Regions from separate parts of the Bacillus sp. NEAU-Y102 genome, predicted to be linked through region 3. Evidence: riboswitches for the same ligand, from Rfam matches in the RefSeq annotation. Region 3 holds a riboswitch; each other region holds the start of a gene.
The links. Region 3 has a riboswitch for thiamine pyrophosphate ahead of tenA (thiaminase II). Riboswitches for the same ligand answer to the same signal wherever they lie in the genome.
Positions count from the first base shown of each region.

Region 1: linked by a shared signal. The riboswitch ahead of tenA (thiaminase II) and the one ahead of tenA (thiaminase II) in region 3 are both predicted to bind thiamine pyrophosphate.
Region 2: linked by a shared signal. The riboswitch ahead of ACYFX0_RS22240 (MTH1187 family thiamine-binding protein) and the one ahead of tenA (thiaminase II) in region 3 are both predicted to bind thiamine pyrophosphate.
Region 4: linked by a shared signal. The riboswitch ahead of thiM (hydroxyethylthiazole kinase) and the one ahead of tenA (thiaminase II) in region 3 are both predicted to bind thiamine pyrophosphate.

Region 1 is NZ_JBTWFK010000008.1:14,602-17,803, reverse strand. It holds gene ACYFX0_RS20765 (D-alanine--D-alanine ligase) at 1-868, shown strand, start outside; TPP riboswitch at 942-1,047, shown strand; gene tenA (thiaminase II) at 1,175-1,864, shown strand; gene ACYFX0_RS20755 (DUF3937 domain-containing protein) at 2,262-2,525, shown strand; gene ACYFX0_RS20750 (heterocycloanthracin/sonorensin family bacteriocin) at 2,979-3,202, shown strand, end outside.
Region 2 is NZ_JBTWFK010000009.1:114,731-117,932, forward strand. It holds gene ACYFX0_RS22235 (non-ribosomal peptide synthetase family protein) at 1-1,251, shown strand, start outside; TPP riboswitch at 1,304-1,405, shown strand; gene ACYFX0_RS22240 (MTH1187 family thiamine-binding protein) at 1,507-1,827, shown strand; gene ACYFX0_RS22245 (ABC transporter permease) at 1,799-2,572, shown strand; gene ACYFX0_RS22250 (ABC transporter substrate-binding protein) at 2,569-3,202, shown strand, end outside.
Region 3 is NZ_JBTWFK010000014.1:4,620-7,821, reverse strand. It holds gene ACYFX0_RS26835 (ABC transporter ATP-binding protein) at 1-616, opposite strand, end outside; gene tenA (thiaminase II) at 585-1,280, opposite strand; TPP riboswitch at 1,366-1,469, opposite strand; TPP riboswitch at 1,530-1,641, opposite strand; gene ACYFX0_RS26825 (SH3 domain-containing protein) at 1,911-3,065, shown strand; gene ACYFX0_RS26820 (hypothetical protein) at 3,071-3,202, shown strand, end outside.
Region 4 is NZ_JBTWFK010000009.1:105,325-108,526, forward strand. It holds gene topB (DNA topoisomerase III) at 1-1,389, opposite strand, end outside; TPP riboswitch at 1,599-1,711, shown strand; gene thiM (hydroxyethylthiazole kinase) at 1,784-2,593, shown strand; gene thiE (thiamine phosphate synthase) at 2,608-3,202, shown strand, end outside.

The DNA of each region.
Region 1 (3,202 bases), on a different contig from region 3:
TTCAATTATGACAGGGAATGAAATGATTGCTCATTTAGATAAAAATAAGTATGAAATAGTCCCAATTACATTAAATGAAAAAATGGATTTAATTGAAAAAGCGAAAGACATTGACTTTGCGTTGCTCGCATTACACGGGAAATATGGAGAAGATGGGACAGTTCAAGGAACACTGGAGAGTTTAGGGATTCCTTATAGCGGAAGTAATATGTTATCTAGTAGTATATGTATGGATAAGAATATTTCGAAAAAGATTTTACGTTATGAAGGTGTAGAAACACCAGATTGGATTGAACTTACAAAAATGGAGGATCTAAAGCTTGATGAGTTAGATAAGTTAGGATTTCCATTAGTGGTAAAACCAAACTCTGGCGGATCGAGTGTCGGGGTGAAAATCGTTTACAATAAAAATGAATTGATCTCAATGCTAGAAACTGTATTTGAATGGGATTCTGAAGTAGTAATTGAGAAGTATATAAAAGGTGATGAAATTACATGTTCCATTCTGGATGGAAAACAGTTACCTATAGTTTCAATTCGACATGCAGCCGAGTTCTTTGACTACAATGCAAAATATGATGATACTAGTACAGTTGAGGAAGTTATCGAACTTCCAGCGGAAATTAATGAATGTGTAAATAAAGCGTCACTGGCTTGTTATAAAGCATTAAAATGTAGTGTTTATGCAAGAGTTGATATGATGGTGAAGGATGGAATTCCATATGTAATGGAAATTAATACATTACCAGGGATGACACAATCAAGTTTATTGCCAAAAAGTGCAGAAGCAGCGGGAATTAGTTATAGCAAACTATTAGATATGATTATTGAAACATCATTAAAAGTTAGAAAAGAAGAAGGGTTTTAAGGGGATTATATAACTAATTCTTTTGACAGTTTCACGAAGTATGCTATGATGAATACATTATAAAAACAAAATATTTATCCACTAGGGGGGCCTTTTATAGGCTGAGATCAAATGTGATTTTGAGACTCTTAGTACCTGATCTGGTTAATGCCAGCGTAGGGAAGTGGGAAAGACGTTGCTATTTAATGAGTAAATAAATACTGTCAATTTCACTTTCTTTACGCCTGTAAAGAAAGTTTTTTTATTTTACAGCTTTAATAATTGTGGATAAATACTTATATTTTATACATTATTGGAGGGATTTAAATGACTTTTTCACAATCATTACGTAAAGAAGTAGATTCAATTTGGGAAGCGAGTTTTAACCATCCTTTTGTAAAAAAACTTGGTGAAGGAACGTTAGATTTAGCTAGTTTTCGCTATTATGTGCTTCAAGATTCATATTATTTGATTCATTTTGCTAGAGTACAAACTTTAGGAGCTGCAAAAGCTCTTGAATTAGAGACGACAGCTCGTATGGCACATCATGCTCAAAATACATATGAGGCCGAGTTATCTTTACATGAGAATTTTGCTAAAAAGCTAGGGATAACAAAAGAAGAAAAAGATAATTTTATTCCTGCGCCAACTGCATATGCGTATACTTCACATATGTATCGTGCTGCGTATGAAGGGCATTTAGGAGATATCATTGCAGCAATTTTACCTTGCTATTGGTTGTATTACGAAATTGGGGAACGTTTAAAAGAATGTCAGCCGGAAGAGCCAATTTATAACGAATGGATTTCTGCTTATGGATCTGATTGGTTCCGTACGCTAGTTGAAGAACAAATTACACGGTTAGATACTATTGCTGAAAAAGTAACAGAGGCAGACCGCAAGCGTATGAAACAGCATTTTATTATTAGCAGTCAATATGAATATTCATTTTGGGAAATGGCTTATACATTAGAAAAGTGGCCAGTGGATACAGACGTAAAAGACGTAATTGGATAAAGAATAGAAGTAATGTTAGAGATAGGTATGATCCATACCTATCTCTATATTTTTTCTTGTCAAATTTGCGTAAAGTCATTAGTGCTACGGATATGGTGAAATAGAATATCGATAATTTAGCTCATTTAATTGTCTACGCATTAACTGGATAAACTTCTGTCACATTTATTTTACAATTAAAGAACGTAAATGTTGGTGGTATGAAGTTAAATAAGAAAAGAAACCCGAGCTGTTAGCTGTAACGGAGTTGTTTTTTCTTTGCAGGAATTTCTAAGTTAACATGAAGTGCTGTTCATACAATATGCAAATTTGCATATTGTATTTTTTTGAGTTCTTTGTGTGTTAAAATCAAATATAGAGATATGGAAATATAAAGAAGCAAAAGCAGGAATATCTAATGAATTTTGAGAGGTGTTATATGTTTACAAATAAGAAATTAATTCGATTTGGTTTATCGTTGTTTGTATTTTTAGGGATAATTAATTTTACAATCAGCTATTTCCAAACATATCTTGAAACAGCAGCAGATATTAAATGGGTAATTCCAGAAATTTGGAAAACTATTTTACTAGATGTTCCTCAAGGTATACTTGTTCTTTTAGGCGCAATTGCATTATATGATTTCACAAAAGAGGCATCACAAAAAGACGCATCAATCTAAGTGTGTCTTTTTTCAATTAGAAATTTCATAGAGAGCTTTGCTGGAGAAATAGAATAAAAAGCCCTAATTAGGGCTTTTTTCTTTATAGGAATTTCTTAACCGTCATAGAAACCGGTTACTTAGAGGTGTTATAGCAAAGGCATTTACAGTACAAGAAAATCTAAGTGATATATGGAAATATATAGGATTTGTCCGCGTGATTATTGAGAAATTAATTGAGCTTAGTAAGTATGAAGATATGACGCTAGAATTTATATTTTATAATTTCTATTTATAAAAATGAGCCCATAGTAAAAATAGGTATATGAACAAGGTGCATCATCTAGTGATAAGTCATACTTTGTTGGTGTACGTATTGAACTTAGTTTATAGCGCTATCTCTACTTAGATGTAACGAACAGAAATATAGGGAAGCATCAATGAGGTTGTATTTTATAAACGGAGGTTATGAAAATGAATCAGTTTCAACAAGAAATACAAGCGTTAAGCCTTAATGATTACCGATCTGGAAATATTGTCTATTGGGACCAGCAAAATCAATATCCATATTACTATATTGAAGATGCTGCTCGTCGCTGTGGGGGTTGTGGTCGTTGTGGCGGTTGTGGCGGAGGTCGTTGTGGCGGATTCCGTTGTGGTGGATTCCGTTGTATTGGTTGCTTCGGTTGTTTTGGTTG
Region 2 (3,202 bases), on a different contig from region 3:
ACAATTCAAGATTTCTTTAAAGAAAGAACGATATATGGATTAGCTCGAATTGAGCGAGAAGTAAAAGTAGAGAAAGAAGAAGTATTTCGTGAATATAAAGTGATTCACGAACCGGATACTATTACGTATGCAAACGTTTTGGAAGAAACCCAGATTTCAAATGTCTTTTTAACAGGAGCTACTGGTTATTTAGGATCACACATATTATATGAATTGCTGAGAGATACATCTGCTACTATTTATTGTTTAGTAAGACCAACCAAAGATGTGCAGCAAAGAATTATAGATACATTAACAGCTTACTTTAATGATATATGTGAAGAATGGTTACAGCGTATACAGGCCGTAGCTGGTGATCTGGGAGAAGAGTATCTTGGGATGAGCGAAGAAGAATTTATGTTCATCAGTTCTAAGATGGATACGATAATTCATTGCGGTGCAGATGTAAGACATTTTGGAGATGTAAAACAATTTGAAAATATAAATGTCCAAGGAACTAGCCGTATGCTAGCATTAGTGGAAAAAGATGCTACATTCCATTTTATTTCTACGATTGGTATCCCGTTAGAATTAGCAGTAGATCAATGGGATACATACATGAAAACTGGTGATTTTAATTACAGTGTAGACTTAGAGAATGTATATTCAAATAGTAAACTACAAGCGGAAAACATTGTTCGTGAAGCAATGAAAAATGGTTTGCGTGGAAATATTTATCGTGCAGGTAATTTAGCATGTCATTCAGAAACAGGTTCGTTCCAACAAAATATTGAAGGAAACGCATTTTATCGTCTTATTAAAACAATGCTATTAATTGGAAAAGCACCAAATGTGAAGTGGAAAGTTGATTTCACACCAATTGATTTTGCTAGTAAATCAATTGTAACGTATGTACAAGATTCACAAATAGATGGAGAAACATTGCACATCTGTCATCCACATCAAATTGAGTTTGAACAATTTATACAGCTAATTGGAGAGTGTGGATACAATCTTGAACTGGTTACACTTTCAGAATATGAAAATGCCGGACTTGAATTAGCAAAGGGAAATGAAGTAATAGCAGAGTTAATTGCTTCTCAAGTTGCAGGAGATGGAGCGCAGCAATCTGAAATTGTAATGGGTACGCGTAGAACGAATGAATGGATTAAGAAAAAAGAATTGAAAGTACCAGCAATTAATAAAGAATTTATACAGCAGTTATTAGCTCATGGTGAAAAAGTTGGTTATTTTCCAAAAATAATGAAATGATTATGCATGCTTTTGTTTGTTCAATAAAATAAATCATGCTACAATGAAAACGAATTAAGGACCGGGGAGCCAATTGGCTGAGAGGATGTAAGTAAACATCGACCCTCAACCTGATCTGGATAATGCCAGCGTAGGGAGTTACTTAAAGTGATGTAGCATATGTTATTCTATAATAACTTGCATACAAGGCTTTCCTACGCAGTAGGAAAGCCTTTTCTTATTTTTGAAATTTAATTTTATAAGGGGGATTTTATTATGTCACAACAAGTTACAATGTCATTTTCAGTAGTACCACAAGCGAAAACGAAAGATGTATATTCTGTTGTCGATAAAGCAATTGAAGTTGTGCAACAATCGGGAGTTCGTTATGAAGTAGGGGCAATGGAAACAACTTTGGAAGGAGAATTAGATGTACTTCTTGATGTCGTTAAACGTGCACAACAAGCTTGCGTCGATGCTGGAGCAGAAGAAGTGATTACTTCTATTAAAATCCATTATCGTCCAAGCACTGGTGTAACGATAGATGAAAAGGTTTGGAAGTACCGTGATGAATATGCAAAACCAGAAGCAATCTAAACTTATTACAACTATTTGGCTTATCCTTCTCATTGCGATATGGGAAGGATCTGTTTCATTATTTAAAATCGAACCGTGGATTTTACCAAAGCCTTCTGCCATTGTTCAAGAATTAATTGGGATGAAAGATTTACTATTACCAAATACGATGCAAACACTGCAGGAAGTTATAATTGGACTATTCTTTGCAATTTTATTGGGGACGAGCATCGCAATTATTATGGACGTTATACCGTTATTTCGTATTTTAATAAATCCATTGCTCGTTATTTCGCAAACAATTCCAATTGTTGTACTTGCACCACTATTTATTATTTGGTTTGGATATGGGATGTTGCCGAAAGTAATGGTCGTAATACTCGTTTGTTTCTTCCCAATTGCGCTTAGTATTTTAGAAGGTTTTCAAACAGTAGATAAAAACATGTTGAAGCTGTTACAAACAATGAAGGCGACGAAATGGCAAGTTTACCAGAAAGTAAAATTTCCAGCAGTGCTTCCATACTTTTTCTCAGGCTTAAAAATTGCAGTTACATATAGCGTAATGGGGGCAATTATCGGAGAATGGCTCGGTGCAAGTGAAGGATTAGGCGTTATGCTTACGAGGGCTACAAAATCATTTTTGACTGCCCGAGTATTTGGTGTTGCAGCAATCATCGTTATGGTGACATTGTGCCTGTATTTTATCGTAGAGTTTATGGCAAGAATAACAGCACCATGGATATATAGAAAGGACGGCAGAAAATGAAAAAAGGTTTGAAAGTTATGTTAGCTGCCTTAGTAGCGGTAGGTGTGGCTGGATGTAATCCGGCGAAGAAAGAAGAAAGTAAAAGTAAAGATCAAAAAGTAAAAGTAGTATTAGATTGGTTTCCAAATACGAATCATACTGGCTTATATGTAGCACAAACGAAAGATTATTACAAAAAGCAAGGATTAGATGTAGAAATTATTCAACCGGGTGACAATGTAACAGCAGAGCAAATGATAGCATCAGGAAAAGCTGACTTCGCAATAAGCGCACAAGAAAATGTAACGTTGGCTCGTGTGGAAGGGATTCCTGTTGTATCTGTCGGAGCGATTATTCAGCATAACACTTCAGCATTTGCATCACTTAAGAAAGATAATATGACGTCACCGAAAGATTTTGAAGGTAAACGTTACGGCGGCTGGGGAGGACCAGCAGAAGAAGCGACATTAAAGACGATTATGGATAAGCATCAAGCTGATTTTAATAAAGTTGAAAAAATCATCTTAGGACAAACCGATTTCTTTAAATCAATCGGCCGTGATGCAGACTTTGAATGGATTTATTACGGATGGGATGGAATTGAAGCGAAGCGCCAAGGAAAAGAGTTAAATACGATTATGGTGAAAGACT
Region 3 (3,202 bases):
GCTGTTCCACTACTAAAACTCGGTTTGAAAGAAATAACGCTTCTTCAACATCATGAGTAATGAATAAAATTGTTTTTTCCCACTCTTGCCATTGTTCAAACAACCATTCTTGCAAAGAGGTCTTCGTTAAAGCATCCAATGCACTAAATGGTTCATCTAACAGCAATATTTCCCCGCCTGTTAATAAAGTTCGAATAAAAGATACACGTTGTCTCATACCACCAGATAAATCTTTCGGATATTTTTTCTCATACCCTTGCAAACCAAATTTATGTAACAGTTCCTTTGCCTTTACTTGTGCTTCTTTCTTCTGTACACCTTGGCACTCTAGCGGCAGGGCAGCATTCTCAATAATTGTTCTCCACGGCAAAAGCATATCTTTTTGCGGCATATATCCTACAGGATGGTGCTTTGTTTCTGTCAGTTCTATCTGTCCAGTACTTACCTTTTCTAGACCTGTAATAAGGCGAAATAAAGTACTTTTCCCACATCCACTCGGTCCGATAATACTGACAAACTCTTTCTCATGTATAGAAGCATTTAATTCATGGATGATTGGTTTCTCATCATAATGAAAAGAAACATTATGAAACTGTAGTATGTTCTTGCTCCTCAAATCCCCACATCTCCTTACGATAGGACATATCCCAGAATAAATATTCAAATCGACTGGAATATAAGAAAATCTCCTCTAATCTTTCTAGTTCTGTCTCAGACTTTCCAACTGCCATTTCATTTAATAAATCTATTAACCAAATACACAGATTACCGTATTCTTCCGAACTATATCCTTGAATCCACTCACCAAAAAACTCATGATCTCTTGCTCCAGGAATATCATTTAAACGCTTTCCAATTTCCCAATAGCTCCACATACATGGAAGAAGCGCTGCTATTAATTCCGCAAGTGTGCCATTTTGAGATACAGACATCATGTAATTTGTATAAGCTAAATTTTTAGCAGATGGTTTCGCAGACTCTATCTCCTCTATAGAAATTCCAAGTCTTTTTGCATATTGTTTATGGATTGTCATTTCGCCATTTAATATTCCATCAATTTGTTCAGCGAACTTTCCCATTACTTGTGGATTCGTTGCTTTTACAACACCAATCGCATATAACTTTGCATAATCTAGCAGATATAAATAGTCTTGAATAATATAATACTGGAATTTATCTTTTTCTAACGTGCCATCTCCCATACCCACTACAAACGGATGATTATGACTCATCTCCCAAACCGGTTGCACAGTTTCTAATAATCTATCGCAAAATTTCATTTCTCTATCCCCTTTCAATATATGTATCTAAATAAAAAACCACTTCTATATATAAGAAGTGGTTACAGCAAATAAAGTTATACATTTATTCGATGTTCCACTTCCCTTCGCTAGTATTACCTAGATCAGGTGTTGTAAGGGTTAAGGATTATTCCTCTCTCAGCAAATCAAGCACCCCTAGTGGTTTCAATATGAAATTTTTAAATAAAAAAGCCCCGTTTCTATACGCAAAGAAACGGGGACTCATTGTTAGTGTCCGAATTGCTTCCCTACGCTAGCATAATCTAGATCAGGTAATAAAAAGGATCAAAGGCTTACGGCCTACTCTCAGCTGGCAACACCAGCTCTCCTAGCAAACTATAAAATTATCACTGTCAGTATAACACCCTAATAAGACATCATCAACTTTTTTAATTTTCTTAATTATTAACAGAATATCAAAGTTATACAATACATACATTCTATTTTAGAAAATAAAACCCCAATTAATTGCATAAGAAGGAATCATTATCCTCAAAAAATTTATTTTTATATTGATTTCATATTACATTTATGTGAATACACCCACTATATTATATCTTTATACTATAATAAAATTACAACTATACAACTAGAGGAGGTCTCTATTCCATGAATATGAAAGCTACTGCTTTAACAGCAACTACTGTAGCGATTGCTTCTTTACTTCCTTCTATGGGTGAAACAAATGTACAAAAAGCAAACGCTGAACAATTATCTAATATTAAAACTGGGTATGTCAAAGTCGATCAAGTAGCATTACATACAGAAGATAACGTAAAAAGCACATCAATTGATACAATTCGCTTTAATACAAAAGTGAACATCCTTGAAACAACTAATGAGTGGTATAAAGTATCTGTTCATAATAAAGTAGGTTATGTACAAAAAGATGCTATTTTACTAAAAAACAAACTTCATTCTAATGATCAATACATCGTTAATGCTAATGCATTAAACTTTCGCTCTGAACCTAATTTAGAATCTTCCATTTTAGATGTATTACCAAATGGCAAGTTTATTACCGTTCAAGAAGATCAAGGCGAATGGTATAAAATATCGCATAATGGCCAAACAGGTTACGTACAAAAAGCATTCATCTCTAATGGTTCACAACCCTTAGTAAAAGGAATCACCGTTCAAAATAATACAAAATATACTGTTGCAACACCTAATCTAAATGTACGTAGCAACGCTAGTACAAGTAGCGCTCTACTCGGTTCATTACAAAACGGTACACAAGTACAAGTAGTAGAAACTGTAGGAACTTGGTATAAAATTCGTTTTGGCACAGGATACGGGTATGTAGCAAAACACTATGTAGTACAAAATCAACCACAAGCTAAAACAGATCAACCTTCATCAATTCCAGCTGCTTTCAAATTCCCTGCTCAAGGAAGAATTAGCTCAACCTTTGATATACGCTGGGAACAAATGCATTATGGTATAGATATTGCCGCTCCAGGAAACGTCTCTATCCAAGCTGCTGCTGCAGGTAAAGTTGTGAAATCTTATTATTCAGCTAGCTATGGCAATGTTGTTTTCATTGCGCATCAAATCAATGGGAAATTATATACAACTGTTTATGCTCATATGAAGGATCGCACTGTACAAGCTGGTGATCAAGTACAAACTGGACAATTAATAGGTCATATGGGAAACACAGGTCATTCATACGGGCAACATCTTCATTTTGAATTACATAATGGAGAATGGAATTTTGAAAAAACAAATGCAGTAAATCCACTGCCATATTTAGTTAGGTAAATTGTATGCCACGCAATATACCTCTTATAATTGAATACGTAGCCTTTTTAGGTTTAATCTGTTGTTTAATCATTTACAATACAAACATTGTATTTTTATCTATTATTATTGCTTTTGTTGCATTAGAAATTATGATG
Region 4 (3,202 bases), on a different contig from region 3:
AGTTAATGTATCGCCCTTTTCAATGTGAGGCAGAAGCTGCTCTTTTACGTCATCAGTTACATCATCGTCTTCAAATCGATTTTCGTATACTTCCTTCCAACCAGCATGTAAAATCGTTTTTCCGCGTGCAATGAACGTTTCACTACCAACTTTGGTACGTAATGTTAGTTGCTCGTATTCGAATGCTGGGAATAAAACAGCTAAGAAACGTTTTACAACTAAATCATAAATTTTGCGTTCTTTATCTGTGAATGCTGAGAAGTTAACGTATCCTTCTGTTGGAATAATCGCATGATGATCGCTTACTTTACTATCATCAACAAATGATTTGTTAGGTTTGATAGGCTTTTGTAATACTTTATGTGCGAAGGGACGGTATTCTCCAACACCACATGCTTTTAGACGTTCTGGAAGTGTTCCAACGATATCAGATGAAATGTAGCGTGAATCTGTACGAGGGTACGTTAGCACTTTATGCTGTTCATACAATTTCTGCATAATATTTAATGTTTCTTTAGCAGAGTAACCGAACTTTTTATTTGCATCACGTTGCAATTCAGTTAAATCATAAAGACCAGGAGAGAATGACTTCTTCTGTTTCTTATCAATTTCCACAACGGTAGCATTTTGTTTATCTAAACCTCTTACAATACCATCAATTTTTTCTTTATTAAAACTACGGCTATTGCCATTTGTATCTTGCCAAGTAAGTTTGAGTTTCTCCATTGTTTGAGCTTCGATGCCGTAGTAAGTTTGTGCTTTGAAGTTCTTTATTTCATCCTCACGACTAGCGATCATTGCAACAGTAGGAGTTTGCACACGGCCGCAATTTAACTGGGCATTAAAGCGAGTTGTTAAAGCGCGAGTTGCATTAAGACCGATATACCAGTCAGCTTCTGAACGTGCAACTGCTGAAGCGTATAAATTGTCATAGGCTTTACCTGGTTTTAAATTTGCAAAACCATCTTTAATTGCTTTATCGGTTACAGAAGAAATCCATAAACGTTTGATTGGTTTATTTAGCTTAACTTTATCGATAATCCAGCGTGCGACTAATTCCCCTTCACGTCCAGCGTCTGTTGCTACAATAATTTCATTTACATCTTTTCTAAGTAGCTGACTCTTTACAGCATTAAACTGTTTACCAGTTTGTTTAATAACCGTTAATTTCAAACGCTTAGGTAGCATCGGTAAATCTTCTAAATTCCACTTTTTATATTTCATATCATAACTTTCTGGATCTGCTAATGTAACGAGATGACCTAAAGCCCAAGTTACAATATATTTATTACCCTCAAGATAGCCGTTTCCTTTTTTATCACACTTCAGTACACGAGCAATATCTCGTGCAACGGAAGGTTTTTCAGCGATTACAACGCTTTTTGACATATTAAAAACATCCTTTCAAATTTCCATAAGTTAAATATAGCATACATCTTCTTGAGATTCAGTTTCGCTCCATATTTGAGCTGTTTTTAATGGAGTGAACAAAATCCCAACTGATTAAAGTTTCACTTTATCAGTTGCTTCTATATTAAATAGAAAAGTAAAGAACTTGTTATTTTACTAGAATAAGAGTAGACTTTGAAGTAGATGAATAAGAAACACATGGGAGTTTGTGGATACAAACTGAGAGTATGGCTACTAGTCCGTCATTGACCATTTGAACCTGTTGGATAATGCCAGCGTAGGGAGAGTGTAAAAGCACATGTTCAGGCACTTTGCGTACGCGCAAAGTGTCTTTTTGTGTATCTCCCATCATTATAGTTAGGAGATGAAAAGGATGAATATGAAAGAAATTAGTAAAGTAGTGGATTTGGTGAGAGAATCTAATCCGCTTGTTCATAATATTACAAATGTTGTTGTAACAAATTTTACTGCTAACGGTTTGTTGGCACTTGGGGCATCGCCTGTAATGGCGTATGCAAAAGAAGAAGTAGCAGAAATGGCTAGCATTGCTGGAGCGTTAGTATTAAATATGGGAACACTTCGTCCTGAGGAAGTAGAAGCGATGTTACTTGCTGGTAAATCAGCAAATGTGAACAATGTGCCAGTACTATTTGATCCAGTTGGTGCAGGAGCAACTTCGTATCGAACAGAAGTTGCGAGACATATTCCAGCCGAAATAGATTTAGCAATTATCCGCGGCAATGCGGCTGAAATAGCAAACGTTATTAATGAGAAATGGGAAATTAAAGGGGTAGACGCTGGTACTGGAAATGGCAATGTTGTAGGTATTGCAAGGCAGGCAGCAGACGAATTAAATACAGTTGCGGTTATTACTGGAAAAGAAGATGTTGTTACAGATGGAGAGAGAACTATTGTTATTCGAAACGGTCACCCTATTTTAACGAAAGTTACGGGAACAGGTTGTTTACTAACTTCAGTAATAGGAGCATTTGTAGCAGTTGAAAAAGATTATGTAAAGGCAACTGTAGCAGCATTAACGTTTTATGGTGTAGCTTCGGAACTGGCAGCTGCTAAAACAGTAGAAAAAGGGCCAGGTAGTTTCCAAATTGAATTTTTAAATCAATTAGCGAATACAACTTCAGCTGATATAGAGAAATATGGGAAGATTGAGGAGTTAGAGTAAGGGGGATGAAACACATGATGCGCATTGAAACAAAGAAAATGTCTAACCTATTGCAAGTGTATTTTATTATGGGAAGTAATAACTGCACGAGGGATCCTTTAGCTGTATTGAAAGAAGCGTTAGATGGTGGAGTGACACTTTTTCAGTTTCGCGAGAAGGGGGAAGGTTCTTTAATCGGAGGAGATAGAGTGCGCTTTGCAAAAGAATTGCAGACGCTTTGTAAGGAATATAGTGTTCCTTTCATTGTAAATGATGATGTAGAATTAGCCATTGAATTAGATGCAGATGGTGTTCATGTAGGACAAGATGATGAAGGAATTACATCTGTTCGTGAAAAAATGGGAGATAAAATTATCGGCGTATCTGCTCATACAATTGAAGAAGCACGCTTTGCAATCGAAAACGGAGCAGATTATTTAGGCGTTGGACCTATTTTCCCAACGAGTACGAAAAAAGATACGAAAGCGGTTCAAGGAACGAAAGGATTAGCTTATTTTAGAGAACAAGGAATTACAGTGCCAATCGTTGGTATTGGTGGGATTACAATTGAAAATACAGCGGCAGTTATAGAAGCGGGTGCGGATGGTATTTCAGTTGTTTCAGCAATTA